3 regions of the Brevibacillus sp. NRS-1366 genome follow, and region 2 is predicted to be linked to each of the others. Evidence: riboswitches for the same ligand, from Rfam matches in the RefSeq annotation. Region 2 holds a riboswitch; each other region holds the start of a gene.
What was found. Region 2 has a riboswitch for glycine ahead of glyA (serine hydroxymethyltransferase). Riboswitches for the same ligand answer to the same signal wherever they lie in the genome.
Positions count from the first base shown of each region.

Region 1 (2,267 bases), on a different contig from region 2:
CAATCTCGGCAATGAGTACCTCATCGGTTTCTGCATTGGCCATTTCTTGGATGTGTCCCCATGGATCAATAACCAGACTGGATCCCATATAGTGCATATCATCTTCTATGCCGACCCGATTGCAAAATGCTACCCAAACGCCATTATGTATGGCGTTGGCTTTTTGCATGGTGCAAAGAGCTTCAAAAATGGTTCCACCTATGTGATCTGTTGGCGGCAAACCATCAATATACATTTCCACTGTAGGTACCAGAATCAAATCAGCGCCACGCAATGCTAAAGAACGCGTAACTTCGGGGAACCAGGCATCATAACAAATGGCAATTCCTATATTTCCCGCTGCTGTTTCATAGACTGGGTAGATTGTATTTCCAGGACCATAATAAAACTTTTCATTAAAACCTTTGTTTTCAAAGGTATGAACCATCCTTGTGGTTCCGAGCAATGTGCCGTCTGCATCAATGCAAACTGCGCTGTCATAGTACTCGCCAAGAAAGCCTTCTTCCATATAACTCGCCACAATGACAATATTCTTTTCTTTTGCTTTTTGGCACAGAAACTCTGATATAGGTCCTGGAATGGATTCGGATGATTGAAATTTTGAAACGTCATGCGGATGTTTAGGGAAAAACAGCTCAAATCCGATTTCCGGGAATAGGATTAATTTTGCACCTTTTTCGGCTGCTTCATCAATTTGAGCAGCGGCTTTTTTTAAATTATCGCTCATAGAAGGTAGTGCGCTAAGTTGACCCAATGCAATTTTCTTTTTCATTTCCATTTTGATTCTCCCCTTTTTTATAATGGTTAAAAGAATATAAGAAAATGAACGAATGAAAAAACAAATTTTGTGCTATTAAGTCCTCCTTTCCTTTATAATGAATTCGCTTTCGTGTTCATCACCTCCCTAAATACAGCTATCCGATCTAGGTTAGCGCCAGATAAAATTTGTACAAGCCCAACACCACTAACCATTTGCTTATCTCGGCGGTGATCTCGCCGCATCTTTCATTGATAGAGCGCTTCCAAATAATTTTTGTCTCAGCTCTTTCATGCTCCTCCACATATCGCAATCCCCCATTTTTTCGCTCATCGTCAACACCCTCTTTGAATGCATAAATTACCTTTACTCCCTAAAGAAGAGCGATGCTTGTCCAATTTTTTCATCTTCTTCTACAACCGCATGGACGTCGGGAAGTGACACCTCCGTATGTTTTTTGGATGCGCAAAAAAGGACAGAGAGCCGGCTAATCGCCGTATTCTCTGTCCTGGGTACCTGAGAGTTTAAACGCTCTATTCGACCGTCCTTACCCCTTTGGTGGCTGTTCGCTCTCTCCAGAGTCGCGTCGGATGGCGGTTCTTTTACCTGAGAGATTTGTCTTCGGCTGGCTGGCCGTCGACTTGCTCCTTCGGTGCCCGGTGGTCCTTGTCTTTCGCTCGGGTCTCTCCCTGCCATCGTCATTCGCTTATCAATTTGCGTAATTCATGTATTACACACCTTGTGTATGCGCGAAACAAATAAGTTCGAAAATTCTGAACCAAAAATCAATACTATATCTTCCCCGCGGCCTTGCTTTCATTGACTACGGCAGCTGAATCTGCAGATGGTCGTTACGGGAGAGATCTCTTTACTTATACCCAAATCTTTAAATATTTCTGAATAATTACGATTCCTTCTGTCCTGCAAATTTATTAATTTCTATCACTATGATAAAAGTAACCTGATGAAAAAACACCATCCAATCAACGAGTTATTTTAACCATCCAATTGAAATGGACGACTTGTAGTCGAACAGCACCGCGTGCTTGCTAAAGAAACGACAACCGATGAATTAGCCGGTTGCCGTTTCTTGGTCTTGATTACGCAAAGCTTAGTACCTACGGAATATTACTATGCTTTATAAGCATATGACCCGAAATCTAAAAACTACAAGCGATATCGCTGATAGATTACTTTACTCGTTTGGAAAGTGGATGATCTTCTTTAAGTTCTAGCAAATCCCATAGGTTTCCATATAGATCCTTAAATACCGCAACCATCCCGTACGATTGATCTTGTGGCTCTCTCACAAATTCTATTCCTCTTGCGATCATTTCATTATAATCTCTCCAAAAATCATCAGTGTTCAAAAATAGAAAAACTCTACCGCCAGACTGGTTACCGATAAATGGCTCTTGTTCAGGTTTGGATGCTCTAGAGAGTAATATTGTGGTGCCGACTGAACCAGGGGGAGAGACAACTACCCACCGTTTATCTTGTTCGGGCTGGT
Region 1 is NZ_JBITPN010000025.1:116,386-118,652, forward strand. Features, by position in the region: gene ACIFQN_RS22665 (nitrilase-related carbon-nitrogen hydrolase) at 1-778, opposite strand, end outside; glycine riboswitch at 1,259-1,338, opposite strand; glycine riboswitch at 1,342-1,459, opposite strand; gene ACIFQN_RS22670 (VOC family protein) at 1,948-2,267, opposite strand, start outside.
Region 1: linked by a shared signal. The riboswitch ahead of ACIFQN_RS22665 (nitrilase-related carbon-nitrogen hydrolase) and the one ahead of glyA (serine hydroxymethyltransferase) in region 2 are both predicted to bind glycine.

Region 2 (2,267 bases):
CACGTCTGAATATTTGCTGATTACAGTAGGTAGACGTCCGAATATCGATCATCTCGGACTCGAAACCGTCCATATAAAGCTGACGGAGCGCGGCTTTATTCAAGTGGATGAGCAGTGCAGAACAAGCGTCCCGGGCATTTATGCGATCGGCGATATCGTGGAAGGCCTGGCATTGGCGCACAAGGCTTCGTACGAAGGGAAAATCGCGGCGGAAGTCATTGCCGGGCAGGGTAGTCGAGTCAGCTACAAAACGATCCCTGCTGTCGTTTTTTCCGATCCGGAAATAGCAAGTGTCGGTCTCAATGAGACGGAAGCGAAGAGCCAAGGCTATACGGTTACAATCGGCAAATTCCCTTATGCGGCAAATGGGCGGGCACTGTCGCTAAATGCCGGTGATGGTTTTGTCAAAGTCATTGGGGACGAACAGAAAGGAGCTATTCTTGGAGCGCAAATCGTTGGTCCGGAAGCATCCAATCTCATTGGAGAGCTCGGGCTGGCGCTTGAAAAAGGACTTACGCTAAAAGATATTGCCCATACGATTCACGCCCATCCGAGCCTGGCCGAAATCATCATGGAGGCCGCAGAAGGTGCGCTCGGGCAAGGTATTCATCAGTTGAGCAGGTAAACAAGAGCATTTTGCGACAGTCAAAATTTCATAGATCGCGGATGATGATTGTAGGAGAGACCAGACGATTTGGCTGGCACCGAAGGAGCAAGTCCCAAAAACCCTTGGGATTAATCTCTCAGGTAAAGAGTACTACAATTGGACGCACCTCTGGAGAGAGCGTATGCCACCCAAGGGGAACGCTTTGGCAAGAATTTCGCTGCGATAGGCAGGGACCAGACCAAAGCTAAACTCTCAGGTAAAAAGGACAGAGGAAAGGTAGATTACACGTGAATCTATCTTTCCTTCGTCCTTTTTTTACTTTCTTAAATCTTGATTTCGCTAACGCGATTAAGGAAGGAAGTATAAGAAAAACTAAGGCTTTCGATATTCGAATTGGCGATAAGCCGAGTTTTTCTCATAAGTGAGGAAAGGTAGCAAATAGGAGGATTGTTCATGAGTTTGCAGGAGCGTGACTTTGAAATTTTTTCAGCCATCGATAAGGAAAACAACAGACAGCACCGGACGCTGGAGCTGATCGCCTCCGAGAATTTTGTCAGCGAAGAAGTCATGCAAGCGATGGGATCAGTACTGACCAATAAATACGCCGAAGGCTATCCGGGAAAACGCTACTATGGCGGCTGTGAACATGTGGATGTGGTTGAGCAGCTGGCGATTGAGCGGTTAACCACCTTGTTTGGCGCCAAGTACGCGAATGTACAGCCCCATTCCGGTGCGCAAGCGAATACGGCCGTCTTTTTCTCCCTGCTCCAGCCTGGTGATACGATCATGGGAATGAACCTCTCCCACGGAGGACATTTGACGCACGGAAGCCCAGTCAGCCTTTCGGGCAAATGGTTCAACGTCGTAGATTACGGCGTGAGAGAAGACAATCACCTGATTGATTACGACGAAGTGGAGGCGACTGCCCTGCGCGAGCGTCCCAAGCTGATTATCGCCGGAGCGAGCGCATATCCGCGCCAGATTGACTTTGCCAAGTTTAAAGAAATTGCCGACAAAGCCGGAGCCAAATTCATGGTGGATATGGCGCACATCGCCGGTCTGGTCGCAGCAGGCCTGCATCCGTCGCCCGTTCCCCACGCAGATGTGGTGACGAGCACGACGCACAAAACATTGCGCGGCCCTCGCGGCGGGATTATTTTGACCAACGATGAAGACATTTTCAAAGGTATCAACAAAGCGATCTTTCCCGGCATCCAGGGCGGCCCGCTGATGCATGTGATCGCAGCCAAAGCCGTTTCCTTCAAGGAAGCACTCCAGCCAAGCTTTACTGAATACGCAGAGCATGTCGTGAAAAATGCGTTTGTATTGGCAGATACGCTCAAACAGGAGGGCGCGACGCTGGTGTCAGGCGGAACGGATAATCACCTCGTACTCTTGGATGTTCGTCCATGGGGCTTGACGGGAAAAGAAGCAGAAGCCCTGCTGGAGGAAGCAGGCATTACAGTAAACAAAAATACGATTCCATATGACACAGCGAGCCCATTTGTGACGAGCGGTGTACGGATCGGCACAGCAGCCATCACGACTCGCGGCATGAGGGAACAAGAGATGAAAGTGATCGGAGGGGCGATCGCCAAGGTGCTGAAGGAAAAAGGCAATGCCACGGTCACCGAGCAAGTGCGTGAGCAAATCGGGCAGC
Region 2 is NZ_JBITPN010000002.1:147,557-149,823, forward strand. Features, by position in the region: gene lpdA (dihydrolipoyl dehydrogenase) at 1-625, shown strand, start outside; glycine riboswitch at 667-770, shown strand; gene glyA (serine hydroxymethyltransferase) at 1,061-2,267, shown strand, end outside.

Region 3 (2,267 bases), on a different contig from region 2:
TGAAGTTGACGTTTTGATTCGCCAGGCGTGTGAAGTATTTAACGAGATCAGGCTCGGATAAGGCCTCAGGAATATTGAGGGCGCCTTTGAAGCGTACTTCCTCCGGGATATCGGCAAACAGCTCTTCTATGCTGGAAATGCCAAGCGTTTCCAGCATTTCGCGCTTGTCCTGATCGGTTTGGGGCAGATAGCGGTATTTCACGAACGTTGTCCTCCTCTAATAGGATGATTGTTGGTTACTACTTAGTTTTTTGGACGCTTGTAAAATGGAGCGGCAACGACCTCTGCCTTCAGGCGTTTTCCACGAATCTCAACTTCCACCTGTGTACCGATTGCCGTGTGCTCGCTTTTCACGAGGGCGAGACCGACGTTCTTTTTCAACGTGGGGGACTGTGTACCTGTAGTCACTTCGCCAATCAGCTCTTCCCCTGCGTAGACAGGGTAGTGCGTGCGCGGAATTCCACGGTCGATCATTTCAATACCGATGAGTTTGCGCGGTGCACCGTTTTCTTTTTGCGCCTTCAACGCTTCTTGACCGATGAATGGAACTTCTTTGTCGACCTTGACAGCAAAGCCAATGCCCGCTTCGATCGGGGTAATGTCCTTGCTCAATTCTTGGCCATAGAGGGGCAGCTTGGCTTCAAAACGAAGCGTGTCACGGGCACCTAGTCCGCATGGCACCAGTCCGTCTTCTTTTCCAGTAGTGAGCAGGGTATCCCACAGCTCGGCTGCATGCTCCGCGTTCAAATATATTTCAAAACCATCTTCACCTGTATATCCTGTCCGGGAGACCAGAGCAGAAACACCGTTTACCATGACATCCTTCTCAAAGCGGAAGAAACCGATTTGCGACAAGTCTGTCGTGGTCAGCTTTTGCAGGATTGACTGCGCAAGAGGACCTTGGATGGCAATTTGAGCAGTTTGTGGCGAGATATTTTCAATCGTTACACCCGGAATCAGATGCTCCTCTAGCCACGCATAGTCTTTGTCAATATTTCCGGCGTTAATGACAAGCAGGTAATGATCATCAGCATACTTGTAGACGAGCAAATCATCAACAGTCCCGCCGTCTGGGTAACACAGCACACTGTACTGCGCTTGCCCAACAGCCAGCTTGGAGACGTCATTCGTCGTTACGTGCTGAAGGTATGCGAGGGCATTCTCGCCTTTTACATCTACCTCTCCCATGTGGGAAACATCAAATAAACCTGCTTTTGTCCGAACTGCTTCGTGCTCCTGGCCAATACTTGTGAACTGTACGGGCAGTTCCCACCCGCCGAAGTCAATTGTTTTGCCGCCATACTTTGCATAAGAATCAAACAGTGGCGTTCGTTTCAGATTGGACATGTGTGGCACCTCCTGTGAGCCAAATGTTATGGCATTTTTCCCCATACAAAAAGACAGAGTCGAAAAAACGGGTACACCAAAATAAAGGTGCCCATTTCTCCTCCTCTGTCCTTGGTACCTGAGAGTTACCTTGCGAATCAAGCGAGGCGGGGATCTCCTCACTTGCAAGTTTCCCCTTTGGTGGCTCCTACCTGAGCTCTCTCCAGAGTTGCGTCCAGTAGAGGTACTTTTGCCTGAGAGATTCACCGTTTCCGGCTTGCTCCTTCGGCGCTGCAGCGGTTATCGCAGTCTCTCCCTACTACTATCATTCGCGTTGGTTAGATGGTCATACATAAGTTAAGAATAACTTTTCCATACTAAGGAATGAACTTCTCCTTTATCCTACCACGAGAGTGAGCAGTTGAAAATATACAAATTAACAGTCACCTTAAGAAATACTTAACAAAATGATAAATGATATGAAAAACGTTAAGATTTTTAGAAAATGGCTTGAAAGTTATGGCAGAGCTACGCAAAGGAGTAACGTATATGCCGAATGTTCCTGTTTCATTTGATACTAGCTGGATCAATCCGCTGTCAGAACGGTTGCAAGAGGATGGGCCCTGGGACAAATGGGAGCTGTTCAAGCTGGCATTGGAAGCGGAGGAAGCCATGGCTGTGCGCGAGTTTGATCAACTGCAATGCCTGAAATACTTGCCCTTGCTGTCCCCGTTTCCGCATCAGCTCCACACTGCCGAGCGTGTGCTTTTAGAAATGCGCGGACGAGCGATTCTCGCTGATGAAGTGGGCCTCGGAAAAACGATAGAAGCTGGTCTGATCATGAAGGAGTATATGGTGCGCGGACTGGCAAAAAAAATTCTCATTCTGGTTCCAGCCTCACTTGTCATTCAATGGACCAAAGAACTGCAGCAAAAATTCGG
Region 3 is NZ_JBITPN010000019.1:31,273-33,539, forward strand. Features, by position in the region: gene gcvPA (aminomethyl-transferring glycine dehydrogenase subunit GcvPA) at 1-202, opposite strand, end outside; gene gcvT (glycine cleavage system aminomethyltransferase GcvT) at 244-1,347, opposite strand; glycine riboswitch at 1,443-1,558, opposite strand; glycine riboswitch at 1,559-1,655, opposite strand; gene ACIFQN_RS12445 (DEAD/DEAH box helicase) at 1,876-2,267, shown strand, end outside.
Region 3: linked by a shared signal. The riboswitch ahead of gcvT (glycine cleavage system aminomethyltransferase GcvT) and the one ahead of glyA (serine hydroxymethyltransferase) in region 2 are both predicted to bind glycine.